4 regions of the Cupriavidus sp. C1SS-2L genome follow, and region 1 is predicted to be linked to each of the others. Evidence: predicted binding sites of a transcription regulator. Region 1 holds the regulator's gene; each other region holds the start of a gene.
What was found. The regulator LexA, encoded in region 1, represses DNA repair genes until DNA is damaged. The targets are predictions, from matches to a motif close to ACTGTATNNNNATACAGT.
Positions count from the first base shown of each region.

Region 2: a site for LexA is predicted at 4,337-4,354, ahead of ACIGJG_RS00020 (DUF4007 family protein). Genes of this name have one in related genera too.
Region 3: a site for LexA is predicted at 3,291-3,308, ahead of imuA (translesion DNA synthesis-associated protein ImuA). Genes of this name have one in related genera too.
Region 4: a site for LexA is predicted at 5,600-5,617, ahead of ACIGJG_RS01435 (ATP-dependent helicase). Genes of this name have one in related genera too.

Region 1 is NZ_CP172708.1:2,228,700-2,235,978, reverse strand. It holds gene ACIGJG_RS10365 (CHAT domain-containing protein) at 1-1,314, opposite strand, end outside; gene ACIGJG_RS10360 (hypothetical protein) at 1,336-2,148, opposite strand; gene ACIGJG_RS10355 (hypothetical protein) at 2,463-2,636, opposite strand; gene lexA (transcriptional repressor LexA) at 2,763-3,419, opposite strand; gene ACIGJG_RS10345 (asparaginase) at 3,631-4,629, shown strand; gene rpsF (30S ribosomal protein S6) at 4,731-5,105, shown strand; gene priB (primosomal replication protein N) at 5,183-5,482, shown strand; gene rpsR (30S ribosomal protein S18) at 5,486-5,764, shown strand; gene rplI (50S ribosomal protein L9) at 5,801-6,253, shown strand; gene ACIGJG_RS10320 (replicative DNA helicase) at 6,458-7,279, shown strand, end outside.
Region 2 is NZ_CP172708.1:2,570-9,848, reverse strand. It holds gene ACIGJG_RS00030 (phosphoadenosine phosphosulfate reductase domain-containing protein) at 1-40, opposite strand, end outside; gene ACIGJG_RS00025 (ATP-binding protein) at 33-3,368, opposite strand; gene ACIGJG_RS00020 (DUF4007 family protein) at 3,361-4,281, opposite strand; gene gyrB (DNA topoisomerase (ATP-hydrolyzing) subunit B) at 4,680-7,205, opposite strand.
Region 3 is NZ_CP172709.1:1,951,040-1,958,318, forward strand. It holds gene ACIGJG_RS26640 (amidohydrolase family protein) at 1-28, shown strand, start outside; gene ACIGJG_RS26645 (sulfite exporter TauE/SafE family protein) at 31-738, shown strand; gene ACIGJG_RS26650 (LacI family DNA-binding transcriptional regulator) at 735-1,784, opposite strand; gene ACIGJG_RS26655 (MarR family winged helix-turn-helix transcriptional regulator) at 1,895-2,329, shown strand; gene ACIGJG_RS26660 (enoyl-CoA hydratase) at 2,345-3,121, opposite strand; gene imuA (translesion DNA synthesis-associated protein ImuA) at 3,355-4,227, shown strand; gene ACIGJG_RS26670 (Y-family DNA polymerase) at 4,160-5,746, shown strand; gene ACIGJG_RS26675 (error-prone DNA polymerase) at 5,743-7,279, shown strand, end outside.
Region 4 is NZ_CP172708.1:316,778-324,056, reverse strand. It holds gene ACIGJG_RS01475 (TorF family putative porin) at 1-355, opposite strand, end outside; gene ACIGJG_RS01470 (accessory factor UbiK family protein) at 736-1,014, shown strand; gene ACIGJG_RS01465 (YifB family Mg chelatase-like AAA ATPase) at 1,106-2,647, shown strand; gene ACIGJG_RS01460 (hypothetical protein) at 2,664-2,837, opposite strand; gene ACIGJG_RS01455 (LysE family transporter) at 2,921-3,565, opposite strand; gene ACIGJG_RS01450 (hypothetical protein) at 3,601-4,197, opposite strand; gene ACIGJG_RS01445 (SoxW family protein) at 4,329-4,841, shown strand; gene ACIGJG_RS01440 (TlpA disulfide reductase family protein) at 4,960-5,496, shown strand; gene ACIGJG_RS01435 (ATP-dependent helicase) at 5,665-7,279, shown strand, end outside.

The DNA.
Region 1 (7,279 bases):
GTAGAACAAGCGCCGCGGAAATACCCCCTGCTGTGAAACCGCGAGGTACTGGGCGACTTGCGGCAGCTCGTCGCGCTCGTGCGGCGCCATCGGGAAGTGGTAGGCCTCGGCCCACATTTGCGCGAGCTGCAGCCGTGAACCAAACACCGTTTCGCTCATCGCGGGGCCGAGGATTGGCGTGGTCTCGCCGTGGCGGATGTTCTCGATGACGGCGCGCCATGCGTCGCCGCCATCGCCGTCGTCGGGCGCGAAGCCAGGTGGATAGAAGATGCGGCCGCTGTCCAGTCGCGTGAACACCGCGGGCATCCACCAGTCCGGATGCTCGCTGACCGCCGCGCGTGCCACGCCGGCGGCGCGATCGACTTCGCCATGCTCGCGCAACTCGGCAAAAAAGAGCGGCAGGAACGCATCCATGGTGGCCATGCCGACATTGCCCTGCATCGCGAGCACGGCCGGCACGCCGGCCTGCGCGAGCAGAGGACCCAGCGCCATCAGCGTGCTGGCGCTGCGCGCGGCGCCAGCACCGGCGCTCTGGCATGAGCACAGCACGACCAGGCTCGGCGGGCGCTCCAGCGTGCCGATGCGGTTCACGAGCACGCTGCCGCTGACCGGATCGCGGCTGCCGTCGGCCTGTTCGAGCCAGAGCATGGGCTGGTCATCGACGAGCGCGCCGTGGCAGATCAGGCAGAACACGTCAGCGCCTTCCTGCAGCGCGGCGAAGATGCGGTCGATCGTGGCGTGGCCCGGCTCGGCCAGTGTCGTGGCTGGAATCGGCGCTAGCGCGGCAATGACGCGCGCGGCTTCGCCGGCCGCGTCGATCGGCTTGAGTTCGGGGCCCAGCCCGCTCGGGTTCGCTACGACCACGAGCGCGCTGACATCGCTCTTCGCGCGCAGGCGTGGCAGGCGCATCTCGCGCGCGAACAGGTAGCGCGAAAAGAAGCAGCGCTGGGTGATGAACAACGCGTGCTCGCCGGCGGGGTCGTACAGCGTTTCCCACGGCAGCGCGTGCAGTTCCCGCGCATCGACGCCGATGCGCAGGCGCACGCGCAGGTCCAGGCGACGCTCATTGGCCGATGCCTGGGCGACGACGAAGGCGTCACGCAGTGGCGGTGCGCCGAACAGGCTCGCGGCCAGCGCGCGGCCGCATACCTGCGGATCGGCATCGCGCAGGGCGGGGTCATCCGGCGCAAGCTTTAGCGCGACGCGTGGCGTGATGACGTCGCCTTCTGGCACGCGATGCCTGGCCTCGGCTTCGTATCCGCCCGCGGCATCCGTGCCGATGACGATTTCCAGTTCGGAGTAGTTGCGTGGCATGGGCGGTCGGGGGAGGGAGGCCTATGCCAAGGTTCGCGGATCGCCGGGCAGGTAGTGCCCGGTCACGTCGCGGTAGGCTGCCGAGGTACGCTTGCCCGGATAGCCGTCCAGTTTGACGAAGATTCCGGGGTACGTATTGAGCCAGCGCTGTAGCGCGTCTGCCTGCGCGATGACGGTGGCATCCATAGGCTTGCGCGCGGCATAGCGCACGACCAGCGGCGCATCTGTCTCGGCATGCGGTGGCTGGTCCGCGAAGCCGATCGCACCGGTCTCGGCCATGCGCCGCAGCAGTACCGCGGCGCCGCACTGGCGCGACACCGCCGTGTCGGACCACGTGCCATCAGCCACGTATTTGCCGCAAACGTAGTGGTTGGAAAAGCTCCAGAGGTAAGGCGTCGAGACCTGCGGATGGTAGGAGCGGTAGCCGAAGCCGTTGTACCGCTCCACCTGGAACAGCATGCCGGACAGGCTCCAGTCGGTGGCCGCGCCAAGTCCCTTGAGGGCCAGCGCATCGGCTGCACTGTCTTCCCAGCTGAACGGCGGCGAACTGGCGCGCGGGCGGCCGGCGGGCACATGCGTGGTGCGGGCGCCCAGCGGGTCGCCATTGTGGAGATGGCAATCGAACCGCTGGCCGCACTCCATGTTGTGGATCACGGCGATGAAGTGCCAGGGCACGCCTGAGAGGGTGCCCGCAGTCTCATAGCGAGGCCGGTTGCGTTCCAGTGACCTGACGAGCCCGTCGACGTCCGCCGCGCGCGCGGCGTTGATGACGCAGTTGTTGAACAGCGATGCGTAGTCCTGACGCAAGGCGTCCGTTAGCGCAATGGTGGCCATGATGCCTCCCATGCGGATTCGCTGACGGCGCCGACAGCGCCGAGCGTTCGCAAATACCCCGGCAAACGCAAAGCTGGCGGCCGGCGGCAACGGGCGCGAGCCGGTCCCCTCCGATGGCGCGCCATGCTGCGGTCGGGCCGTTCTGCGACGGCGCCGTGGCGCGCTGTGCCTGCTATCTGAAGGCTAGAAGGTGACACCCTCGATGGAAAGGTGCCGCGGACAAAACAAATGAAGATGAGATATGCAGAATATGCAATTCTCGATCAATCTGCCATCAAGGAGGGCTGCAGCGCCCTCATGCCTGGCGGGAAGGATCAGGCCAGGAGCTTCGGCGGCTCGGCCAGTTCCAGCATGCGGCAGATGTCTGCCATGCTGCCGACCATGGTGCGGCGCTGCGCGCCCTGGTAGATGCGAACGCCTTTCGATTGCCGGAACGGGACCGGCTTGACCGGTTGACGGGCGGCGGCAATGTGGTTGATTTGCGGCATGGCTACACCTCTCGATTTGGCAAAAGCAGCAAAAAGCGGCAAAAGCGGGGTCAACACCCGTCTGGCGGGCGGCATCGGTACAGCAAAAGGGGAGGGCGGCGACCGGCGCGCGGCTGGCCGCGTCGGTCAGAAGCCCGAGGAGCGGATCAGCCCGACGGCGATACCTTCCAGTGAGAATTCTTCTCGCCCGGGCGTGACCATGATGTTCGGAAAGTCCGGGTTTTCCGCGATCAGTTCGATCGCGCCGTCACGGCGCTGCAAGCGCTTGACGGTCACGTCATCGCCGAGCCGGGCCACGACGATCTTGCCGTTGGGCGCTTCGCTGGCCTTGCGCACGGCGAGCAGGTCGCCGTCGAGGATGCCGGCGTCGCGCATGCTCAGGCCGCGCACGCGCAGCAGGTAGTCGGGGCGTTCGTCGAAGACCGAGGCGTCTACCTGATACTGGCGGTCGATATGTTCGGCGGCGAGGATCGGGCTGCCGGCGGCCACGCGGCCCACCAGCGGCAACGTGAGCTGCATGATGCCGGACACGGGCAGCGAGAACTGGTCGGGCATCTCGGAATCGCTGCGCGCCACCTTGAGGCGGATGCCGCGCGAGGCGCCCGGCGTCAGTTCGATCACGCCCTTGCGTGCCAGCGCCCGCAGATGCTCTTCCGCGGCATTGGGTGATGAGAAGCCGAACTCGGCAGCAATCTCGGCGCGCGTGGGCGGAAAGCCCGTATTGCGGATCGTGTTGCGGATCAGATCGAAAATCTGCTGCTGCCGGGGTGTCAGGGTCGCCATGGAAGCGCTTTCTTGATGAGTGCCCCGGTGCAATACGGCTGCCAGCCAGGCGGGCACTGTATGTTTAAACAGTATGCCTGTGATTTTATACAGTATCGGCACAAGCGCAAGCAGAATTTCAGAGCCGTCTGCTCGACTTCGGGTTTGCCGGCATGCCGCAGGTAGAATCGGCGAACCTTTACTTCCTCGTGCCCTGCCCATGTCACGATCCATGTCCCAGCTTCCCCGCGTCGTCATTCTGGCTACCGGCGGCACCATTGCCGGCGCTTCCGCCAATCCGGCCAGCAGTGCGCGCTATCAGGCTGCAACGGTGCCGGTGACGACGCTGCTGGCTGCCGTGCCGGCGCTGCAATCCGTGGCCAGGGTTGAGGCCGAGCAGGTGGCGCAGGTCGACAGCAAGGACATGGTGTTCTCTCTATGGTCGACGCTGGCGGCGCGCGTGCAGCACTGGTCGGGCCAGCCGGACGTCGCGGGCATTGTCATTACGCACGGCACCGACACGCTGGAAGAAACCGCCATGTTCCTGCACCTGACGCAGGCTTGCCCGGTGCCGGTGGTGCTGACTGCGGCGATGCGGCCGTCGACCTCGCTGTCCGCCGATGGTCCGCTAAACCTGCTCGATGCGGTTCGGGTTGCGGCCCATCCCGATGCCTGCGGCAAGGGCGTGCTGGTCGTGCTGAACCAGCAGATCCACGCGGCGCGCGACGTGGTCAAGGCGCATACGTCCGCGGTAGATGCTTTCGTATCGGTACCATGCGGGCCGCTTGGCTTCGTGCAGGACGAGCTGGTGCGCATTGCCCGCGCGCCGGTGCGGTCTGGCGTGGGGGTGTTGCCAGTGCCGCAGCATTGGCCCGATGTGGAGATCATCGCCAGCTATGCGCAACCTGGCCGCATGGTGGTGGATGCCCTCGTCGGCGCTGGTGTGCGGGGGATCGTCGTAGCGGCGGCGGGCAACGGCTCGGTACACGAGACGCTCGTGGCCGCGCTCAGGGATGCCGTGGCGGCTGGCGTCGCGGTGGTCCGCAGTTCGCGTACCGCGGCGGGTCATGTGGCGATTCCGCCAGTTGTTGATCCTCTCGGCGGGGCATTCCTTTCCGCCGCCGATCTCAATCCCTATAAGGCCAGGGTCCTGCTGTTGCTGGCCCTGGCGCAGGATCCGGGGCTCGCTTCCGACCCGGAGCGCCTGCAAGGGCAGTTTGCCTCTTCGTGACAGCGGTTGCGCGTTTGTCAATAGCCGGGCTATAATTTAAGGCTATTCAACCTTGCCGCACCGGACGTGACGCCCGGGTGGCTCATCCAAAAGGAGCGTCAATGCGTCATTACGAAATCGTCTTCATCGTCCATCCGGACCAGAGCGAACAAGTCCCGGCCATGATCGAGCGCTACAAGTCGCTCGTGACGTCGCAAGGCGGTCAGGTTCACCGCGTGGAAGACTGGGGCCGTCGCCAGATGGCTTACATGATCCAGAAGCTGGCCAAGGCTCACTACGTTTGCGTCAACATCGAGTGCGGCAAGGAAACCCTGGCTGAACTGGAGCACGCCTTCAAGTTCAATGACGCCGTGCTGCGTCATCTGATCGTGCAGACCAAGAAGGCTGAAACCGCTCCTTCGCCGATGATGAAGGAAGTGCAGCGCGAAGAAGCCCGTAAGGCCGCGCAAACGACCACCGAAGGCCAGGCCGCCTGAATGCGGACTGCGGTGCCTGTCGTGGCTGGCAAAGCTGACCACGGCGGCATGGGCAACACACTGCAAGGGGCCGCGCGTTGAACCAGCTTCGGCTAGCCGCCACCTTGGCGGAACGCGATGCTCTCAGGTATACCCCGGCCGGCGTGCCCGTCGTGAACTGCATCTTGCAGTACAGCGGCGAGGCGGTCGAGGCGGATACGCCGAGGCAGGTCGAGTTTGCCATTGCTGCGATGGGGATCGGGCCGGTTGGCCAGCGCCTGGAGCGATTGCCGCTCGGCACGCTGCTCGACTGCGAAGGATTCCTGACTCGCAAGCACCGCAACAGCAAGGCCCTCGTCTTTCACATCACCGGATGTAAAGCATTCGTAAAGGATTGAATCATGGCATTCATCAAACGTGACAACAAGAACAAGAAGCGCTTCCAGCAACAGAACCCGCTGTTCAAGCGCAAGCGCTTCTGCCGCTTCACCGTGGCTGGCGTGGAACAGATCGACTACAAGGATCTGGACACCCTGAAGGACTTCATCGGCGACAACGGCAAGATCACGCCGGCTCGCCTGACCGGTACCAAGGCTCACTATCAGCGTCAGCTGGATACGGCCATCAAGCGCGCCCGCTTCCTGGCGCTGATGCCGTACACCGACCTGCACAAGAACTGATAGTCCAGGCCATAGGTCCGTAAAGGAGAGAACACGATGCAAATTATTCTGCTGGAAAAAGTGATCAACCTGGGCAACCTGGGTGACATCGTCAAGGTGAAGGATGGTTACGCCCGTAACTTCCTGATCCCGAGCAAGAAGGCCCGCCGCGCCACGCAAACCGCGATCCAAGAGTTCGAGGTGAAGCGCGCCGAACTGGAAAAGGCTGCTGCCGAGAAGCTGGCCGCTGCGCAAGCTGAAGGCGAGAAGCTGAACGGCCAGACCGTCCAGATCAGCCAGAAGTCGGGTGTGGACGGCCGCCTGTTCGGTTCCGTGACCAATGCCGACATCGCCATTGCCCTGGGCACCCAAGGCTTCAAGGTCGAGAAGGCTCAGGTTCGCCTGCCGAACGGCCCGCTGAAGACCGTTGGCGAGCACCCGGTCGCCGTTGCCCTGCACACCGACGTGGTGGTCGACGTGACCGTCGCCGTCGTGGGCGAGCAAGTCTAAGCAAGACCTTGCGTGGCCGGCCTGTCCGGCAAGCGCAACAAGAAAGGCAGGAGCATGGCTCCTGCCTTTTTTCTTTGTCTGCGGCATCCGCGCCGTGTCACCTCCGTTTTCGCTGCACACGTTCTGGTGTCAAGGCCTGATGCCGAATTGTTGCCGCTCATTTGTCAGGCGGGTAGCGTCCGCCCGCCGGTATAATCCCACCCCATGAACGCGCCCGTCGCCGACCCCCAACTCGACAGTCTCAAGGTACCCCCGCATTCGATCGAGGCCGAGCAATCGGTACTCGGTGGTCTGTTGCTGGACAATGCCGCCTGGGACCGTATTGCCGATTTCATCTCCGAAGCGGACTTCTACCGCTTTGACCACCGGATGATCTTCCAGAGCATCGCGAAGCTGATCTCCGCCACCAAGCCGGCGGACGTGATCACGGTCTTCGAGATGCTGCAGGTGGCCGGCAAGGCCGAGGAAGTCGGTGGCCTTGCGTACCTGAACTCGCTCGCGCAGAACACGCCTAGCGCCGCCAATATCCGGCGCTACGCGGAAATCGTGCGCGAGCGTGCGGTGCTGCGCAAGCTGGTGACGGTGGCGGATGACATCGCTTCGTCGGCATTTGCGCCACAGGGCCGTGAAGTCCGCGAACTGCTGGATGCAGCAGAATCCAAGGTCTTCGCGATTGCCGAAGAGGGCTCGCGCGGCCAGAAGGGTTTCCAGGAAATCCAGCCGCTGCTGACGCAGGTGGTCGAGCGTATCGACGAGCTGTACCACCGCGATTCGACTACCGACGTGACCGGCGTGCCGACCGGCTTCATCGACCTCGATAAGATGACCAGCGGCATGCAGCCCGGTGATCTGGTCATCGTGGCAGGCCGCCCGTCGATGGGCAAGACGGCCTTCTCGCTGAATATCGGCGAACACGTGGCCGTGGAACAGGGCCTTCCGGTCGCGGTGTTCTCGATGGAAATGGCGGGCACCCAGCTGGCCATGCGTATGCTGGGTTCGGTCGGTCGCCTGGACCAGCACCGCCTG
Region 2 (7,279 bases), 1.6 Mb from region 1:
CCTTGCCGCCCGAGATCCCCAAAACGTGACGCTCAGCCATTGGCTACCTCCGTGTCGATGGACGCCAGCTTCATCCCGGCCTTTGCCAAGATTGCCAGCAAAACTTCAGTCCCCAAACCTTGGCCTTCCAGCATCGAAGCGACCTCGTTGGCTTTGGCCTCCACCGTCTTGCGGTGGCGATCCGATATCGCGAAGGAGCGCGAGATCGTCTTGGTGTCAGAGCCCGCGCCGATGACCACGGCGATGGCTTCGCTGTGAGCCTTGCGACCCTGTACGGCCACGAAAGCCTCGGCTTCGCGAAAGCGCCGGGCGAACTTCGCCAACTCCAAGATCGCCGCGTCGATGTGTCGATCCACCCAGTCACGCGGCGGCTTCTCGGCCGCCAGGCTCAGGATGCCTTCGAGCGATGCTTGGCTTCCATCGAAGTTGGCCAGGCGCGTCGCGAACGCGTCCAGGCGCAGATCGCCAGACACGCCGGAGACTGATCCGGCTCGCTCGCGCAGTGCGGCGAGATCCTCGCGGCTGGCGTCGAGCGCGTCGAACATCTTCGCTTCGACTTCGGCGAGCATTTTTCCGTAGGCGCCAGCGAGTTCCTGCAGCGGCGCGCGCAAGGCTTTTACATAGGCCTTGCTGTCGGCGGCATTGAGCAGCGAAGCCAAGTCGACAAACAAAACCTTGTGCGGGTCGCTGGCCTTCAAGAGCATGTCGCGCATGGCCTTGGCAGTCTCTCCCATTCGCTGCGTGCGACGTGCCCACTCCGGCAGATTGAAGACCATGGCTACCAGGCCACGGGCCGCTTCAAGCGGGTCCGCCGCGCCTGCGCTCTCACCGATCTCGGCCAAAAGCTTTGCGATGCCATTAAGGATGCGGTTCTTGTCTTCATCGATGGCCACCCAGCGAAGCGAGAAACGACCTGGGTCTTGCAGGCACTCGTCGATGTCAAAGTCGGTGAGCCGCGGCACGAACATCCCGTCTTTGTAAACGGCGATGTTAGCCTTGTGGGCCAGCAGGAATGCTGTGAGGATCACCGGTTGGATGCCCGACTTCATGCCGAACGGTGGGGCACTCCACAGGGCATAGATCTCGTGGGCGCCGACGCGAGCGTTGGTGTCTGAGAAGAGGGCGCGCGTGGCATCCCACAACGGCTGGAACCCCTCAGCAAATCCGTCGCCGGGCGGCATGCAGCGCCAGACTTCCGAGCCATCCTGGCGATGCAACTCCGTGCTCTTGAGCAGCGTCTCGTAGAGGCCGCGCTCGGCCGGGAAGCCTTCGAAGCCCAGAGCCACTTTGCCCTCGGCGTTGATCATCGCGTGCAGAAGCTCGCGGCGGGCCTTAACGCTGTTACTCGAGATGCTGTCGCGGTTGACCAGCTCGCTCCACACCGGAGGCGAATCACTGAACAGATCTTCAGCGAGGCCGGACACCACGGGCGAGAGTTTCGAGCCTGGCTCGACGACTTCGTCAGTTCCGTCGTGCCACTTCGCCAACGACACCGCGGCTTGGAGTTGATCCTCCAGGTCGGCGCGGGTAGCGGCCAATCGAGCGTAGACCTCGCGGCGGGCGACGGCGTCGCCCGAGAGCTCATGGCGATCCTTGACCTGCTCCAGGGCGACCAGCTCGGCGGACAGCTCGGCGATGCGGGCATGATTAGCGGGGATGCCCACCATCACAGGCCATGGGCGAAGCTTCGAGCAGGCTTGTGCGCGCAGCCGCGCGGCCCTCGGGCTCATGCCTTTGCTCGGGAGGGCCAGAATGAAAGTCCCGAACTCGCCGTTCTTGGGGCGGAAGTCGGCGGCGATATTCTCGGCCTGCTCGATGCTGCACAGCGACAGCTCCATCCAGCGCATAGAGCCGGTCTCGTGATAGTGCCGCTTGGCCACCACGGGATGCAGCCCCATGAGCTGCGCAAGGCGTGAGTAGTCAATGCCAGGCGAGGAGGCTAGGGTCTGCGCGATGGCCGCGTCGATGTCAAAATCGCTGCCTTCGAAGACCGACCAGGCACCAGTGTAGTTCTTGTAGAGGGCGACTTTGAGATCAGAGAGTTTTTTGAGCGCCTCGTCGAGCTCCTCGCGTTGTTTGTCGTAGAACAGAGCGCCAATGACGGCTGCGTCGGCCGCCAGGCCCGAGCCGTTGCGGAAGAGGTCGATAACCGCGATGTTCTTGATCAGCGACACCAGCAGGGCGTCGCCCGTCTTGGCCTCGGCTCGCTCCACAGCTTCAACGGCCTGCGACCAGCGGTGCCCGTCAGGGGAGGAGAGGATCGCAGGCTCGAGGTTCGAGCGCAGGTAGTCCCAGTAGTCGCTCGGCCGATACCAGCTCGCCTCGCTTTTGAGGGTTGAATTCAAGTAGGAGCGGAAACCATTCGGCTCTACCGACGACAAGAAACCGAAGGTGCTGCGCTCGTTTTGACCGAACTGCCGCTTGGAGATCGGGCCCAGAAGTGCCGCCATGGCTGGATGCAGCGGCCAGCAGGCCTCCAAGGCTGCGGCAAAATTCTGCCCCACGGCGGGACGGCGCGAGCGGATCGCCTCGGCGATCGCCTTGGAGGCGGCGAGCATCCAGGGCGGACGTTCCTTGGCTTCGATCGCGCGTCCGATGAGCTCGACCACCTCGTCGCTCGCGGCCACGAAAGGCAAGTCGACGTAACGCCCTTGCACCTTGGCCCAGTCATCGCGAGTGTCGATGCCCAAGCGAGCAGAGTACTGCGCGAAGGATTGATGCAGCACACCCACGACCACCAGGCGACCTTCGGAGCGGGCGGCGGCTTCGGCAAGTTCTTGGAAGAAATAGACATCGTCCCCGGAGCCTAGGGCGGAGGCCTCTAAGAACTTGCCCATCTCGTCGATGATGACCAGCACGCCGTCGCGCGGGCGGCCCTTCGCCTCTTCGAGCAGGTCGGCGATGAGCATTTGGGCGTTGGGCTTTTTGCGCCCGTCGACCGTCTTGCCCTGCGCGCCGCGAAGCGCCGCGTAGAGCTCGGCCACGACGCTGCCGCGCCGTCCCACGGACGGAACGATCAGCCATCCCTTTTGGACGGGGAAGGCCCTATCGAAGGCGGGCTTGGAGTCCAACCGCAGTGCTTGGCGGGCCTTTGCGCGAAGGCTCTTGTTGGGATGCAGCGCGCTCGCCAAGGCGACGGCCAATGAGCTCTTGCCGCCACCAAATGGGCCAGTCCAAGTAAAGCAGCGTTGGTTGGTGTCGGCGAGCTGCCTGCACATGCCGTCGACCACGGCCGTCGCGGTGGCGTGGCAGATGTAGCCTGAGAGCGCATCCGCGCGGCCAATGTCGGCGTCTACGCGGATGGAGCGCTGGTATTGGCTCGAAATCTGGATGATGTCAGAGAGAGCCTGTTGCTTCTTTTCAGTCATAGGCGCGCCTGATCAAGTTCTTGGTGTCTTCACTGGACAGGTTCTTGCGGTGGACTTGGCGAAGGCCTGCGGAGTCGGTCCATTCGAGCTTACGGCCGGTGAAGTCAGAGAGCGCGATGAGCCGTCGAGCGATCGATTCTTCGTCAAGCTTAAAGACCCGGCCCGGTGATCCTTCTGCGTAGGCAACCGCTTCGAAGGCCAGCGAGCTTTGGCCTTCTGCCTCCCGGTTCCAGAAGTCGACTAGGGCATAGGCGAAGACGCCGTCGTGTAGGGACGCCTTCGGACCGCGGCGGAAGGCGTATTGGCCTTTGTGAACTTCTTGCAGCAGGCCCAACTCGCCCAACAGCGGCTCGGCGAAGTCTTCGGGGGAGCCGCCGGCCGTGCGCGGTGCGTAGCTGCGCAGGCATGTCTCCAAGTCGCGGGAAATCGTTGAGGTTGACAGACGATGCTTTGGATCGAGCTCTCGAGCATAGCGCGCCAAAGGGTCTTCGAGTTCTTGGCGGGTAAATGTGGGCGCCGTTACATGGTTGAATAGCCAATGCCACGTCGTCGAGCGAAAGCACCGACCCGCGAGCTGCCAATGCGCGAGCCATGCGGTCGAGGGGCTCTCAGCGTAGGGGTCGAGCCCGTCATCACTCAGGATCTCTTTTGCTAGGCCGTGGATGCGAAAACTGTCGCCGTCCTCAATCATTACGCCGCAAGCCAAGGCCCAATGGCGAATTGACGCGACCATGTTCTTGCCTACACCGAATTCTGCGATAGCCTTCTCATCGGCGAAGGCCGACTTGCGAATTAGTCTGCCATCGGAGGCTTGATCGAAAACTTTCTTGAGCCACATTTGACGCAGGGGAAACGTCTCGTGACCTGAGAAATGAGCAGGCGCCCCTCGATAGAGTTTTGGCATGGCATTCATGTTTGCTAGTTTACCCCCAACTGGTGGCTTTCACCAGTTCGCAGACCTGTCGAGAACTGTATATAAACACAGTATCCTGGAGTGCGCAATGTTGCGTCGCTGAAACATGAAGACCGCTCCATGTCTCTACTGCTCCAGGAAATCGCCCGCCGCAGCCCTCCGCGTGTGGCAACCCCTGTGCCGCGGCTTCGGCCCTGCCCCAAAGCAAAAAGCCACAATCCCCGAAAGGACTGCGGCTTTTAAACTAGATGGTGGCCAGTCAAACCACGTTCGCAGGCTCGATATCTGTGGGCAGATTCTATAGTGGCAAGCCGTCCAGTCCAGTTAATTCCGGATTTTTAGACCCATCAACGTGCACGTAATCCGGTTAATTCCGGTTTCCACCACACGCGTTGTGATTAAACATCAATATTCCGCGCCACCAACGCATTACTCTCAATAAAGTTCCGCCGCGGCTCCACCTCATCCCCCATAAGGGTGGTGAAAATCTGATCCGCCGCAATAGCATCCTCAATCTGCACCTTCAGCAGTCGCCGTTGGGTAACGTCGAGCGTCGTCTCAAACAGCTGCTCAGGGTTCATCTCCCCAAGACCCTTATAGCGCTGACGCGACACACCACGTTCGGCTTCAGACAACAACCACTGCATCGCCCCATGGAAGTCATTGACAGTCTGATCCCTCATCTTGTCCCCTTCCCCGCGCTGCACCTTGGTCCCCTCAGGCGTCAGCCCCTGGAACGTCTTGGCCGCATTGGACAGCGCCGCGTAATCCGCCCCGTGGACAAAGTCCGCGTCCATGTGCGACAGCCGCACGTTGCCATGGTGACGACGCGCAATCATCAGGCGATGCTTGTCGGTCTTTTCGTCGAACTGGGCGTACACATCCGCCGTTCCATCGTCGTTGACGGCAGCGCCGAGCAGCGTCTTGGCATGCATCTCCGCCAGCTTGGTCTTCAGCGCCACGGCCGATGCCTCGGCCGCCGGCGCGCTGTCCAGGTCCAGCGTCACGCCATCGGCAATCGCGCGCAGCGCATCCGTATCCACGATGCGTGACAGGCGGCCGATCACGCCTTCCGTGAGCTGGTACTGGCGCGCCAGCTCGGTCAGCGCGTCGCCGTTGATCTCCGTGCCATCCGGGCGCACCAGCACGGCCTTTTCCATGGCCAGCTTGAGCAGGTAGGCGTTGAGTTCGACGTCGTCCTTGATGTAGCGCTCTTCCTTGCCGTGCTTGATCTTGTAGAGCGGCGGCTGGGCGATGTACACGTAGCCGCGCTCGATGATGTCGGGCATCTGGCGGTAGAAGAACGTCAGCAGCAGCGTGCGGATGTGCGAGCCGTCCACGTCCGCGTCGGTCATGATGATGATGCGGTGGTAGCGCAGCTTGTCCAGGTTGTAGTCGTCCTTGCCGATGCCGGTGCCCAGCGCGGTGATGAGCGTGAGCACTTCCTGGCTGGAGAGCATCTTGTCGAAGCGCGCGCGCTCGACGTTGAGGATCTTGCCCTTGAGCGGCAGGATGGCCTGGAACTTACGGTCGCGGCCCTGCTTGGCGGAGCCGCCTGCGGAGTCACCCTCCACCAGGAAGAGTTCGGACTGGGCCGGGTCTTTTTCCTGGCAGTCGGCGAGCTTGCCGGGCAGGCCCATGCCGTCCATGACGCCCTTGCGGCGCGTCATTTCGCGGGCCTTGCGGGCGGCTTCGCGCGCGCGGGCGGCGTCGACGATCTTGCCGCAGATGGTCTTGGCGTCGTTGGGCGTTTCGAGCAGGAAGTCGTTCAGCGCCTTGCTGACGAGTTCTTCCACGGGCAGGCGCACTTCGGACGAGACGAGCTTGTCCTTGGTCTGCGAGCTGAACTTGGGCTCGGGCACCTTGACGGACAGCACGCAGGCCAGGCCTTCGCGCATGTCGTCGCCGCTGGTTTCGACCTTGGCCTTCTTGGCGATCTCGTTTTCTTCGATGTACTTGTTGATGACGCGGGTCATCGCGGCGCGCAGGCCGGTCAGGTGGGTGCCGCCATCCCGCTGCGGGATGTTGTTGGTGAAGCAGAGCACCTGCTCGTTGTAGCCGTCGTTCCACTGCATCGACACTTCCACCGCAATGCCGTCTTTCTCGGCGTTCGCGTAGAAGATGTTCGGGTGCAGCACGGTCTTGGCGCGGTTGATGTACTCGACAAAGCCCTTCACGCCGCCGGAGAAGGCGAAGTCTTCTTCCTTGCCGGTGCGCTGGTCGACCAGCTTGATGTGGACGCCGTTGTTCAGGAACGAGAGTTCACGAATCCGCTTGGAGAGGATTTCGTAGTGGAACTCGACGTTGGTGAAGATTTCCTCGTCGGCCAGGAAGTGCACCTCGGTGCCACGCTTGTCGGTGTCGCCGATGATCTTCATCGGGGACACTTCGACCGGCTGGCCGTCCGGGCCGTTGACGGTCTCGATGATGCGATTCTGCACGTCGCCCTTGGCGAATTCGATCAGGTGGACCTTGCCGTCACGGCGCACGGTCAGGCGCAGCCACTTGGACAGCGCGTTCACGCAGGACACGCCCACGCCGTGCAGGCCGCCGGACACCTTGTAGCTGTTCTGGTTGAACTTGCCGCCGGCGTGCAGCTCGGTCATGGCGATTTCCGCCGCGCTGCGCTTGGGTTCGTGCTTGTCGTCGAACTTGACCAGGGGCGGAATGCCGCGGCCGTTGTCGACGATGGAGATCGAGTTGTCGCTGTGGATGGTGACCGTGATCTCGGTGCAGTAGCCGGCCAGCGCTTCGTCGATGGAGTTGTCCAGCACCTCGAAGACGAGGTGGTGCAGGCCGGTGCCGTCGGAGGTGTCGCCGATGTACATGCCCGGACGCTTGCGTACCGCCTCCAGGCCTTCCAGGATCTGGATCGAAGAGGCTCCGTAGGTATTTTCCTGTTGCGGGTTCTGCTGTTCGGTCATGTCTTTCTACTCAACGGCTGATGCGAAAACCTGGCCGCGCCGGCACATTGGCAGGGCGTCTGGCGTTCCGCATG
Region 3 (7,279 bases), on a different replicon from region 1:
GCCGCACGCCGGCACGCCTGGAGCATGACGATGGATCTGACGGTTTTCAGTGTCTGCGCCGCGGTGTTCACCGGTGCGCTGATCCAGGGCGCGACCGGCATGGGTTTTGCGCTGATCGTCGTGCCGGTGCTGGCGCTTGCGGCGCCGGCAATGTTGCCCGGCGCGCTGCTGCTGGCCATGCTGCCGCTCAATGCCTATGTAGCGTGGCGCGAGCGGCATGCGATCGACATGCACGGTGCCGGCTGGATCAGCGCGGGACGCGTCGCTGGCACGTTCGGCGGCCTCTGGGTGCTGGTGGCGATGCCGATGGCGTGGCTCAACATGATCGTAGGCGGAAGCACCATCGCGGCGGCGCTTGTGTCGCTGCTGGCGCCGGCTTTTACACCGGGGCGGCTGACGTTCGCGTCGACCGGGCTGATCACCGGCGTGACGGAAACGGCCACCGGGGTCGGCGGGCCGCCGCTGGCGCTCGCCTACCAGCATGCGCCCGTGGCCACGCTGCGAGCCACGGTGGCGCTGTGCTTCCTGGTGGGCGAAGTCATCTCGCTCGTGGTGCTGGCAGCGAGCGACCGGCTCGGCATGACGCAGATCGTCTATGCGATGGGTCTGGTGCCGGTGCTGGTGGCCGGCATGGTGGCGAGCCACCTCGTCCATCGGCGCATCAACCAGCGCATGCTGCGCGTGGGCGTGCTGGCGTTCGCGCTGGTTTCGGGCGCGGTCGTCCTGCTGCGCGGTTAGGCTGACGATGCGCGCACAATGAGCTCCGGCGCCGGGCCCACCACGGTTTGCCGGCTGCGATCGCCGGACAGGTGCGCAAACAGCAGATCCACGGCCAGCGCGGCGACGCGCTCGAGGTGCAGATTGACGGCGGTGAGCGGCGGGTGCGCGGTACGCGCGCGGATGCCGTCGTAGCGTGTCACGACCTGCACATCGTCCGGCACGCGCTTGCCGGACTTGTTCAGATGCTCCATCGCGCCCACGGCGAAGGCGTCCACGGGCGCGCACAGTGCATCGAGACTGGGCAGCTGTGCCAGCAACTGCGCGCAGGCCTCGGCACCGGCAGCTTCGCCTTGCGCCTCGGGCGCCTTGACCAGTGTGCAGGGCAGCCCGTTCGCTTGCGTGAATTCGCGGTAGACGCGCTCGGTTTCCACATATGATTGCCTCGCAGCGTCGCCGATCATCAGGCCAATCTGCTTACGGCCGTGCGTATGCAAGTGTTCCAGCAGCATGCGCGCGGTGTCTGCCGATTGCAGGTCCACGTAGGGCACCGGGCTGTCGGTAAGCGGTTCGCGGCCGATCGACACGATGCTCACACCGCGCTCGCGCAGGCGTGCGATATGCGGGTCGCCGGCCAGTGGCTCGATCACGATCGCACCATCGATGTCGAGCGTTTCCAGCAAGCCCCCGGCGCCTTCCAGCGGCGGCACCAGCACGACGCCGAGCCCGCGCGCCATGGCGGCTTCCGCGGCAATGGCTGCGACTTCCATCATGAATCCGAGCCGCGACGTGCCGCCTGCCACCGCGAACGGCATCGATGACAGCAGCGCAATGCAGTTCGCGCGGCCGGACTGCAGGCGCTGCGCACGCACGCTGGGCCGGTAGCCGAGTTCTGCCGCGATGCGCTTTACACGCGCCCGCGTGGCGGGATCTACGACGCCACGGTCATTCAGTGAATGCGATACGGTCGTCAGCGACACCCCGGCCGCGCGTGCCACGTCATGAATGGTGATGCGGCGCGGTTTGCCGGTGCGTTCGGATGGAGGGGGGCGGATGGAGTCGGACATGCCATTTCGGGAAGCAGTGCCGGGAGGATACAACAGGGGCAGAATCCCGGCACAGGGCCGCGTGATAACATTCGCGTGCGAATGAAATGACGGCCCTGACCAGATCCGACATGGAACATCGACTCGTCTATCTATTGAATGTCGGCCAGCGCCGCCTGCAACGGTGGTCGCAAGCGCGCACGGCCCTGGGCGGTGCGACGGCAGCCCAGTCGGGGTTGCTGTTTTTCCTGGGCGAGAACGACGGTGCACTGATGAGTGAGGCCGCCGCAGCGCTGGACCTCGGCGCCCCGGGAATGAGCGGCCTTGCCGATCGGTCGGAAAAGGCAGGCCTTGTCGAGCGCCGGCCGGATGAATCCGACCGCCGCATATGGCGCCTGTGGCTGACCGACGAGGGGCGCGCGGCGCGCCGGCGTTCGAAGGCCGGCTTGAAGGATCTGAATGCCCGGCTGACCGAAGGTTTCAGTGAAGCGGAGATCGACGTGGTGGCAAGGTGGCTCACCAGCCTGCAGACGAAGTTCCCCGCTACTGACGAGGGCGAGGTCTAGTCAGTTCACTGGGACTTATTGCTGGGCGATCTTGACGAAGTCCGGCTTGCGCTTCTCGGCGAACGCGGAGAATGCCTCGCGCGCTTCGGCGCTGGCCAGCCGTGCTTCGAATTGGGCGCTTTCGCTGGTCATCTGCGCGACCAGTTTTTCTGCGTCGCGCATGAGTGTCTTCATGGCGCTCAGTGAACCGGCGGGTTTGCTGGCAAGCTTCTCGGCCATTCGCCGCGCGTCTGCACGCAACTCGCCGCTGGCGCTGACCTTGTTGGCAATGCCCCATGCCACGGCGGTTTGCGCATCAAGCGGCTCGCCCAGCGCGAACATCTGGAACGCCCGTGCGTGGCCGATGCGCAGCGGCAGCAGGTAGCTCGAAGCCGCTTCGGGAACCAGCGCGAGGTTGACGAACGGCGTGACCAGTCTGGCATCTTCGCCAAGCACGACGTAGTCGCAATGCAGCAGCATGGTGGTGCCCACGCCCACGGCATTGCCGTGCACCGCGGCCACGACCGGCACGGTCGAATTGGCCAGGGCGCGCAGAAAGCGATGGACATGACGTTCGCTCGGGCCCTTGCCGGCAGCAATCGCCGCGAACTCGCCCAAATCGTTGCCCGCCGTGAAGCTGTCCCCATCAGCCTGCAGCAGCAATACCCGGATATTGCGGTCCTGCTGTGCGCGCTCGATCGTATCGGCGAGTGTGCCGTACATGTCGTTCGTGAGAGCGTTCATCTTGTCCGGGCGGGAAAGCGTAATCGTCTGGATGCCGTGGTCGAGTTCGGTGCGGATTTCGGAAGACATGGTTGTTCTCCAAGGGGATGTGCGATGCCAGGCGGCGTCAAGATTAATTTCGTGTGCGAAGTATATAGATAATTCGCGTGCGAAGTAAACCGGGGCTCGGACGAGAAATCGGGTACGGGCGGCATTGCGGCTTGATCACATTCCATCTCCCCCTTGCACAACCGCGAATACTGTATAAATATACAGTTATCGTAAAAACCTTATTCGCCCCTTCGGCGAGACTCAAACCTCACATGACCGCACCCGCAGCCTCCGCCGCGGAGGCCTTCGCTTTCTCTTCGCTTGCCCAGCAACTTCCACCAACCCGGGAGGAGGCTGTGGCTGCGCTCGAACATCGCTACCCGGGCCTGTGGCGCGCCGGACAGCTTGGCCGCGCGGGCACCCAGCCGGTGTGGCCCGCCGGCTATGCCGAACTGGCGGCCGAACTGCCCAGTGGCGGCTGGCCTGTTGGCGGGGTGACGGAGCTGCTGACCACGCAGGGCGGGGCGGGCGAGTTGCGCCTGCTGCTACCGGCGCTGCGCGCGCTGGCAGCGGCGGGGCGGCGCATCGGGCTGGTGGGGCCGCCTTACCTCCCCAATGCGATGGGGCTGGCCGCGGCGGGTTTGCCGGCGCGGCAGCTTTACTGGGTGCGCGCGGCCGCTGGTGCCGGCAAGAACGCGCAGCAGGCCGATGTGCTGTGGGCGGCCGAGCAGATGCTGCGCAGCCAGGCGTTCGGGGCGGTGCTGGTGTGGCTGCCGGCCGCGCGACCCGAGGCGGTACGCCGCCTGCAGGTGCTGGCGCAGGCCGGCGATGCCGCGGTGTGGGCCATGCGCCCCGCCGCGGCACTGCGCGAGTCGTCGCCGGCGGTGCTGCGGTTGCTGTTGTCGCCGCTGCCGGGCAATGAATTGTCGATCGTCTTTCACAAGCGGCGCGGGCCGGTGCGCGAGGCGCCGCTGCTGCTGCGGCTGGAGGGCATGGACGCCGCCAGGCGCAGCAGTGGCCATGCAGCGCCTGCGCCGGCTGTTTCACCTGTATCTGTTGTCGCGGGAGGTTCCGCCCATGTCGTACTGGATCGCGGTGCATCTGCCGCGCCTGTCGCTGGACGCGCTGCAGCCGAACTGGCCTGAACTGGTTCCGGCAATTTCCTCCCCGGCATCTTCTGCCATCGGCACGCTGCACCACGCGGTGCCAGTGGCGGTGATGGAGCGCGAACGTGTGATTCTCGCCAATACACCGGCCATGGCGCTGGGCGTGCGCTTCGGCATGCGGCGCGGCGGCGTGCAGGCGCTGTCGGCCGAGGTGGTGCAGCTTGAGCGTGACCCGGTCGCAGAGGCTGAATTGCTGCATGCGGCGGCGCTGGCGCTGCTCCGTTTCACGCCGCTGGTGACGCTGGATGAAGACCCGGAAGCAGCCACGCTGATGCTCGACGTCACCGCCAGCCTGCGCCTGTTCGGCGGCTATCGCGCACTGTGCCGCTCGGTACGCCTGTGCGTGCGGCAGCTCGGCACGTTTGCGCAGGTGGGCAGTGGCGTCACGGCCCATGGCGCGGCATGGCTTGCGCGCCAGCCCATGCGGCGCACCCGGCGCGGCATTGTGCGGCCGGCGCGGCGGGCGGTGCAGGGCGAGCGCATGGGCCGGCTGCTGGACCGCTTGCCGGTCGAGGTGCTGCACCTGCTTGCGGATCCGGCGTGGCTCGACGGCATCGGCTGCCGCACGCTGGGCGAGGTGCGGCGCCTGCCGCGCGCGGGCCTGGCGCGCCGGCTGGGCCCCGGATTACTGGCACGGCTGGATCAAGCCTATGGCGATGCGCCGGCCAGCTTCACCTGGTTTGCCGCACCGCCCGCGTTCGCGCAGCGCATGGACCTGCCGGGCCGCATCGAATCGGCCGAAGGCGTGCTGGCCGGCGCGCAGCGGCTGCTGCTGGCGCTGGCCGGCTGGCTGTCGGTGCAGCAGGCCGGCGTCACGCGCTGCGTGCTCGTGCTCGAACATGAGCGCTACCGGCTCGGCGTCGATACCGTGGGCACGCCCGTGACCGTGGGGCTGGCCCAGCCGAGCCGTGATCCCGCGCATTTGTCTCGACTGCTGCGCGAGAAGCTCGACAAGCTCAATTTCCACGCCCCAGTCACGGGTCTGGCGCTGCGCGTGGAGGCCATGGCCGAACACCTGCCGCACAGCGACGCGCTGTTCCCCGAGCCCGGCGGCACGCCGGCCGAGCTGGGGCGCGTGCTCGATACGCTGGTGGCCCGACTGGGCCGCGATAACGTGCTGCAGCCGCAGCCGCTGGCGGATCACCGGCCCGAATGTGCCAACCGCTGGTGTCCGCTCGACGAGGCCACGGGCAAGGCGTCCGGCGCGCCGCTGCCGCCAATGCCCGAGCGCCCGCTGTGGCTGTTGCCGCAGCCGCTGCCCCTGCCGGTACGCAACCATCGCCCGAACCACGGCGGAGCACTGAGCATGCTGACCCGGCCGGAACGCATCGAGGCCGGCTGGTGGGACGGCGCGCTGGCCACGCGCGACTATTTCATCGCCGAGCGCACCGATGGCCTGCGTTGCTGGGTCTACCGCGAACGCCCCGGCCATCCGGGGCGCGACGGGCACGAGGACGACGGCGAATACCGCTGGTTCCTGCATGGGTTGTTTGCATGAACCCGTCTGATTTGTCAGGGCTGTCCGCGTGGCTGCCCACGCTGCCCGACTACGCGGAGCTGCACTGCATCTCCAACTTCACGTTCCTGACCGGCGCGTCGCATCCGGTCGAGCTGATCGAGCGTGCTTTCCAGCTTGGCTATCGTGGCATCGCGCTGACCGACGAGTGCTCGGTGGCCGGCACCGCGCGCGCGCACGATGCCATCAAGACCTTGCGCCAGCGCCTGACGGATGCGGTGAAACGCTGCGAGGCGGATGCCACCGAGGCGCAGGACGAGGGCGAACTCAATGTGCTGAAGGCCCATGCCGCGGCTGCCGATGCCTTCAGGCTGCTCATCGGCAGCCGCTTCAGCCTGACTGTGCAGGGCGTGGAGGAGCGGCCGCCGCTGCGGCTGATCCTGATCGCGCAGCACCGTGAAGGCTTCGGCAACCTGTGCGAGCTGATCACGCTGGGCCGCATGCGTGCGCAGAAGGGCAGTTACCAGTTGCATCCCGAAGACCTGTCTGCGCCCGAGGAAGAGCAGAAGCACTTGCGCGGCATGCCGGGTTGCCTGGCGTTGCTGGTGCCCGATTACTGTCCCGATCCGGCGCAGTTGCTGGAACAGGCGCAGTGGTGCCGCGAGGCCTTCGGCGAACGCGCATGGATCGCGCTCGAGCAGTTGCAGGGCCACGCCGATGCGCTGCACCGCGCTCGGCTCGAAAGCGTATCGGCGCAGGCCGGCGTGCCGCTGGTGGCGGCGGGCGCGGTGACCATGCACGTGCGCTCGCGCAAGCCGTTGTCCGATGTGCTGACCGCGATCCGGCTCGGCAAGCCGCTGCCCGAATGCGGCATGGCGCTGGCGCCCAATGCCGAGCAGCACCTGCGCATGCGCCAGGTACTGTCGCGCCTGTATCCGCGCGAGGCGCTGGCGCAGACCTTGAAGATTGCCGGGCTGTGCGATTTCTCGCTCGATACGCTGCGCTACGAGTATCCCGAGGAGCTTGTGCCGAAAGGCGAGACGCCGATCAGCTACCTGCGCAAGGAAGTGGAGGCAGGCAAGCGCATGCGTTTTCCCCACGGGCTGAAGCCGGAATGGGAGAAGCAGCTCGAAGGCGAACTGGAACTGATCGAGGAAAAGCAGTACGAGCATTTTTTCCTGACCGTGCACGACATCGTGCGCTTTGCACGCCAGGAAGGCATCCTGTGCCAGGGCCGTGGCTCCGCGGCCAATTCGCTGGTCTGCTACTGCCTCTACGTCACCGAAGTCAGTCCCGAGCAGGCCAACCTGCTGTTCGGGCGCTTCCTCTCGCGCGAGCGTGACGAGCCCCCCGATATCGATGTCGACTTCGAACACCAGCGGCGCGAGGAAGTCATCCAGTACATCTACCGCAAGTACGGCCGCGACCGTACCGCGCTGGCCGCCTCGCTGATCACCTACCGCTCGCGCAGCGCGCTGCGTGACGTGGGCCGCGCGCTGGGCATCGACGCCAGCGTGGTGGAGCAGGTGGTGAAGGGGCAGGCGTGGTGGGAGAGCGGGCAGGGCTTCCTGGACC
Region 4 (7,279 bases), 1.9 Mb from region 1:
CCTTGAAGGTATTCTTGAAGCCGCCGTAGAAATCCATCTCGATCGGCGCCGACACTGACTTGTCAGCGTCCGAGATCCAGCTGATGCTGGAGTTCCAGTTGCCGATGTAGAAGCCGCTTTCGTGCGCGTAGTCGAAGCCGCCCTGAATGGCCGGGCGGCGGTTGGACTGGCTCAGGCCGCGATAGCGGTAATCCGATACCAGTGCAACGTTCGCCGTGAACGTGTGCGGCGACGCGGGCTCGGCAGCGGCGGCAGCCGGAGCCGGCGCCGCTGCGTCCGTGGCGGTCTGGGCGAATGCGGTGGCAGCGGAACTACAGAGAACGACTGCGCTGACTGCAAGGGCCAACTTCTTCATGGATTCCTTCTCCTTTTCCTTTTTGGCTCGGATTTCGTTTCTTAGGGTTTCGGTGATGCTGTCCAACTCACTACTGCAACAGCCGTGCCAGGTATGAGAAAAACACGCATCCGGAAATGCCCGAAGGCTAAAGGGTGATCAAAACCCGGCTTGAATCTGCCTTGCATCAAAGCCAGATCGCGTCAAAAGGTGTGAACGGCCACGACACGGTGCTTTCATGCACGTGCCTGAAGGGCGATAATCGAAGCCTGAAGATGACCAGCCGGCACGCGCGGCACCGCGGTCGCCCGCATTAGGGGCGCCCAATTCCTGTGCGAAAGCGAGGCATGCGGCAGGTCATTTCCCGCATTGGCACCACCACGGTGCGCGAAGGAGAAACCATGAAACCGACCGATCTCTTCAACGACCTGCAGAACAAGGTCAGCGAGGCACTGCGCAACTCGCCGGCAAGGGACATCGAAAAGAACGTGCGCAGCATGATGACCCAGGGCTTCGCCCGGCTGGACCTGGTCACGCGCGAGGAATTCGACGTGCAGTCGCAGGTCCTGGCGCGCACGCGCGCACGCCTCGAGGAACTCGAAGAGCGCGTGGCAGAGCTCGAACGCCGCGCGGGCATCCCGCCCGGCCCGGGCGCGGTGGACACCACCGGGGGCGCATGACGCCACGGTCCAGCGACCCGATCCTTGCCGAAAGGCCGCCGTTTCACGGCGGCCTTTTTCGTTAACGCTTCCATCACAACTTCTTCCCGATATGAGCCTCGCCGTCCTGCATAGCCGCGCGCTCACCGGCATCGAAGCGCCGCCCGTGCGCGTCGAAACCCATCTGGCCAACGGCCTCCCCGTCTTCACCATCGTCGGCCTGGCCGACACCGGCGTACGCGAAAGCCGCGAACGCGTACGTGCCGCCATCATCAATAGCGGCTTTGAATTCCCGAACCGCCGCATCACCGTCAATCTGGCGCCAGCGGACTTGCCGAAGGAGTCCGGGCGATTCGACCTGGCCATTGCGCTGGGCATCCTGGCGGCGAGCGGCCAGATTCCCTCCGCCGAGTTCGATCAGTACGAGTTCGCCGCCGAACTGTCGCTGTCCGGCGACCTGCGCCCGGTGCGCGGCGCGCTGGCGATGGCCATGCGCCTGGCGCGCGAAAACGCCGCGCGGCAGGTCTCCGGCGGCAACCCTCGCGCGTTTCTGGTGGCGGCAGGCAACGGGGCCGAAGCGGCATTGATCGAAGACCTGACCGTCCACAGCGGCACCACGCTGCGCGAGGTCTGCGCCCATTTCACGCCACCGCACGACCGTCGGCTCGCCCGCGCCGTACCGGCCGCGCTCTCGCGGGTGCCGGAGCCCGGGCCGGACCTGCGCGACGTACGTGGCCAGGCGCAGGCGCGGCGTGCCATGGAAGTGGCCGCCGCCGGCCAGCATTCGGCATTGCTCGTTGGACCTCCCGGCACCGGCAAGTCGATGCTGGCTCAGCGGCTGCCGGGGCTGCTGCCGCCCATGTCGCTTGATGAAGCGCTCGAGTCAGCCGCCGTGCTCAGCCTGACGCCGGGCGGCTTCAAGCCGTCGCGATGGGGCGTGCGGCCGTGCCGGGCGCCTCACCACACCGCTTCGGGGCCGGCCATGGTGGGCGGCGGCGGGAATCCTCGCCCCGGCGAGATCTCGCTGGCCCACCACGGCGTGCTATTCCTCGACGAATTGCCGGAGTTCGACCGAAAGGTGCTGGAGGTGCTACGCGAGCCGCTGGAATCTGGCCGTATTACCATCGCACGCGCCGCAGGCCACGCCGACTTCCCGGCGTGCTTCCAGTTCGTGGCGGCCATGAATCCCTGCCCTTGCGGCTATCTCGGGCACCCCGAACGCGCGTGCCGCTGCACGCCGGACCAGATCCGGCGCTACCAGTCGAAGATATCGGGGCCGCTACTGGACCGGATCGACCTGCAGATCGAAGTACCGGCCCAGGACCAGGGCGAGATGCTGGACGGGCCCGCGGGCGAATCCAGCGAAGTCGTGCGCGCACGGGTGCTGGCGGCGCGCGAACGCCAGCTTGCGCGGCAGGGCAAACCCAACAGCGACCTGTCCGGCCGTGAGATCGACAAGCACTGCCCGCTGGAACCGACCGCCCAGGCCTTGCTGCGCGGGGCCATGGCGCGGCTGGCATGGTCGGCGCGCTCTTACTTCCGGGTGCTCAAGGTGGCCCGCACGATTGCGGATCTGGAAGGTGCTGAAGTCCTGACCACCGCGCACGTGGGCGAAGCGATCCAATACCGGCGCGCCTTGCGCACGCCGGGATGAGGGAGATCCAATGCGCTCAGCGGCGCGGCGGCACGCCGACGGGCGGATCGACCGGAGGCGGAACCGGATCCTCTTCGGGCGGCAAAGGCAGATCAGGCGGGACGCCCGGCGGCGGGGGTTCGTCGACAGGCGGCACGGTATGCGTGGGGTGCGCAAACGTGCCGGCTTGGGGGAACGGAATGGTCGGCATTCGGGAGATCTCCGCGGCGAGGGGTCTCTCCCATTGAAGCAAACCGGGCGTCAGGCCGCCAGCACGCAACCGGGATGCGGCTATCAGGCGTGCTGCCGACGCACGAAGAACAGCGCCGCGCCTACCGCCATCAACACGCTGCCGAAGAAGCGGTTCTGCCAGTGCACGGCACGCGCGTTACGGAACAGGCCCTGCATGCGCGAGGCCAGCAACGCGTAGCCGTGCATGACGATCAGGTCCACGCCGCACATGGTGGCCGCCAGGATGGCGAGCTGCGGTGCCAGCGGGCGGGACGGGTCGATGAACTGCGGCAGCACGGCGACCATGAAGATGATGCCCTTCGGGTTGGTCACATTGGTCAGCAGCCCCGTGGCGAAGCGCCGGCGCGGGCTCATGGGCGTCACGCGGACAGCGGTGCTGCCGCTGTCGGTGCCGCCCTCCTCGACCTTCGCTCGCCATTGCTGCAGGCCCAGATAGATCAGGTACATCGCGCCGACGGTCTTGACCACGGCAAACGCATGCTCCGACGCGAGCAGCAGCGCGCCGAGCCCGCCGCCGGCCACGAGCAGGATGATCACCAGCCCCGCCTGCAGGCCGAAGATCGTGGTCGAGGTCCGACGCACGCCGTACGACAGGCCGTGGCTCATCGACAGCACCGCGCCCGAACCGGGCGACACCGCAATGACCCAGCACGCGGCGAAATAGGCCAGCCAGACTTCCCAACGCATCACTTCTCTCCTTCGAATAAATCTTGCCGGGTGGATCAATACGGATGGAATCCGCCCAGGAACTGCTCCACCTGCTCGGCGTTGCGCTGGTCGCGCGCGCCCTCGCCCGATTCCAACACCACTGCCTGGTAAGCCTTGGTGCCCACGGCCACAAGCCGCGCGGTCAGGCGGCGCGGCGACCGGTCCTGCGGCGACACACCGCTGACCTGAACCTCTACGCCATCGAGCGGCCGCGCGGGCTGGTCCGCCGACTGGATTGTCACCGGGCGCGTATGCGCCGGTTCGCTGCCATGCACGCCAAGGTTGGCCACCAGGCCCGACTGCATCGCGGCCAGCGCTTCGCGCCGCAATTCGGCGTCGTCAGACGGCAGCGTGACCACACCGACGGCGAACAGCGTGTCGTCGACGCGGGCTGCCTGCATGGTCATCGGGAGCTTGTGTCCAGCGATGGCCACGTCGCGCGCGGCGCTCGTGGGCTTTGCCGGATAGAGCGCCGCATAGCCTCCGTCGCCCGACTGGATCGTGCGCCAGTCATAGCGCGGCGAGCACGCGCCGAGGCAGGCCACGGCGAGCATCGCTGGCAGAACCAGGCGGAGCCGGGAAAACCACTGACAGGGCTGAGGAAGGGGCATCGGGACGTGGCCGTACACGGTGCGGCGCTTATTGTCGGGACCGGCGCGCGGCGGGCGGGCACGCCTTGCCGTCGGGCGGAAACCGGTATTATCCGGGAAGCGGCCCGCCCGTGCTTGCCGCACTCCACATGATGCGCCCCATTAGTCCGCTCGCTCCAACCGCCACCATCCGTTACCTTGCCGTCCGCCTTGCGGCCAGCTTGCTGTTGACGATGGCAACGCTCGCCGTCCCTGCGTTCGCGGGCACCGCACACCTGCCGCTTGCGACCGACCTGGCCACCCATGCAGCCGATGCCACACGCCGCGGCGAACCGCTCTTGGTGCTGGTTTCCCTGCCCAATTGCGGCTACTGCGAGACCGTACGCAAAAGCTATCTCGGCCCGCAGGCGGCGGCTGGCGAGATCGCTGTGCGCGAACTCGACATGACCGCCGACACGCCGCTGCGCGACACCGACGGCACCATGACCACCGCACGTGCATGGGCGCGAGCCCATCAGGTCCGTGTTGCGCCGACGGTGCTGTTCCTTGACCGGGACGGCAAGCAGGCGGCCGCCCCGCTGCGTGGCCTGCAGCCGGACTTCTACGGTGCCTATCTGGAACAGGCATTGGGCCAGGCGCGTGCAGCCATCGCCGCCTCGCGCTGACCGGCTCCGGACTGCGGCGGATTGACGCAGACGCCGGATGACAGCAACACGGCGCGCACGGGTTTAGAATGGCCTGTTGCCAGTTGAACGGGTCCGGTTCTCGCCGGTCCGCATTGCCATGACAAACCCCGCATCCGCCACTTCGAAACCCCGCAAGCTTTGGCCCATCGCCGTGGCCGTCGTCGTACTCGCCGTGCTGGGCTGGTTCGGCTATCGCGCGCTGTCCCCGTCGAGCCAGGTGCCTGCGGCCACGTTCACGCTGCTGTCGGGCGAGAAGGTCAGCACCGGCGATCTCAAGGGCAAGGTCTACCTGATCAATTTCTGGGCAACGAGCTGCGCCACCTGCGTCAAGGAAATGCCCGACATGGTTCGCACCTACGAGCAGTACAAGGGCAAGGGCCTGGAGTTCGTGGCCGTGGCCATGAACTACGATCCGCCGATGTACGTGATGAACTACGCCAAGACGCGCGGCCTGCCGTTCAAGGTCGCGATGGACTCGGACGGCGCCGCGGCCAAGGCCTTCGGCAATGTGCAGCTCACGCCCACTACCTTCGTCGTCGACAAGGACGGCCGCATCCTGAAGCGCTATGTCGGCGAACCGGAGTGGGACGCCCTGCACAAGCTGCTCGACGGCGCGCTGGAGAAGGCTGCCTGACCGATTTCCCGGCAACGGCAGCGAAAGTTACGAAAAAGGTGCTCATCGAGCACCTTTTTTGTTGGGCGGCTACCGCGTTCGCTTAAGCGGCTTGCGCCACCGGCCTGTATGGATATACAGTTTGCGCCAGTCTCATCCGCCCTGCGCCCCGGCGCTTCCGAACCGCCCGTGTCACTGGATCTTGCCCCTCTCGCGGAACGCCCGTCCGCTCCCGCCGCAGTCGTCTCCCCGGACGCTGATGTTCCGGCATACCTGTCGCGGCTCAATCCGGAGCAACGCGCGGCGGTCGAGCACCACAGCGACGGACCGCTGCTGATCATCGCCGGCGCAGGCTCGGGCAAGACCAACACGCTCGCGCACCGCGTCGCGCATCTGGTGCTCAATGGCGCCGATCCGCGCCGCATCCTGCTGCTCACGTTCTCGCGACGCGCCGCGGCGGAGATGGGGCGGCGTGTGGAGCGCATCGTCGATCAGGCGCTTGGCACCAATACGGGCGCAGGCCGCGCCGCGCTGCAGTGGTCGGGCACATTCCACGCGATCGGCGCGCGCCTGTTGCGCGAGTATGCAGAAACGCTGGGCCTGTCGCCCGCCTTCACGATCTGCGACCGCGGCGACGCCGCCGACCTGATGCACGTCGTGCGGCACGATCTCGGACTGTCCGAGCAGGCCAGCCGCTTCCCGAAAAAGGAAACCTGCCTGTCGATCTATTCGCGCGTGGTCAACACGCAGGCGCCGCTCGAAGACGTGCTCAAGCACTGGTTCCCGCGCTACACCATGTGGGTAGATGCGCTGCGCACGCTGTTCGCGGGCTATGTGGAGGCCAAGCAGAAGCAGCAGGTGCTCGACTACGACGACCTGCTGCTGTACTGGGCGCAGGCGCTGACGGAACCCGCGATCGCGCAGGACATGGGTGCGCGCTTCGACCATATCCTTGTCGATGAATACCAGGACACCAATGCGCTGCAGGCTTCTATCCTGCTGGCGTTGCGGCCCGACGGGCGCGGCCTGACCGTGGTCGGCGATGACGCGCAGTCGATCTACGCGTTCCGCGGCGCAACCGTGCGCAATATCCTCGATTTCCCGGCACAGTTCACGCCGGCCGCGCATCAGGTCACGCTGTCGCAGAATTACCGTTCGACGCAGCCGATCCTGCACGCCGCCAATGCGGTGATCGGGCTGGCTGCCGAGCGCTACACGAAGGATCTGTGGTCGGAGCGGACCTCGGCCGAGAAGCCCGGCGTGGTCGTCGTCAACGATGAAGCCGACCAGGCCCGCTTCGTGGTCGAGCGCGTGCTCGAGCGGCGCGAGGCCGGCCTGTCGCTGATGTCGCAAGCGGTGCTGTTCCGCGCCGCCGACCATAGCGCGCAGGTCGAGATCGAGTTGGCCCGGCGCAATATCCCGTTCGTGAAGTTCGGCGGGCTCAAGTTCCTCGAATCCACGCACGTGAAGGATGCGATGGCGGTGGTACGCTGGCTCGAAAATCCGCTCGATCGCATCGCTGGCTTCCGCACGCTGCAGTTGCTGCCCGGCATCGGGCCCAAGACCGCGGCGCGCGTACTCGATGCGCTCGCGGTCGCCACGGAGCCGCTCTTCGCGCTGGAATCGTTCGAGCCGCCGCCTGCTGCCGCGCCGGCCTGGACAGACCTGCTGACACTGGCCCGCACGCTGCTGGGGCCCGCATCACCGTGGCCGTCGGAGTTCGAGCAGGTTGTCGCCTGGTATCAACCGCACCTGGAACGCATCCACGACGATGCCGCCGCGCGCATGGCCGACCTGCAGCAGC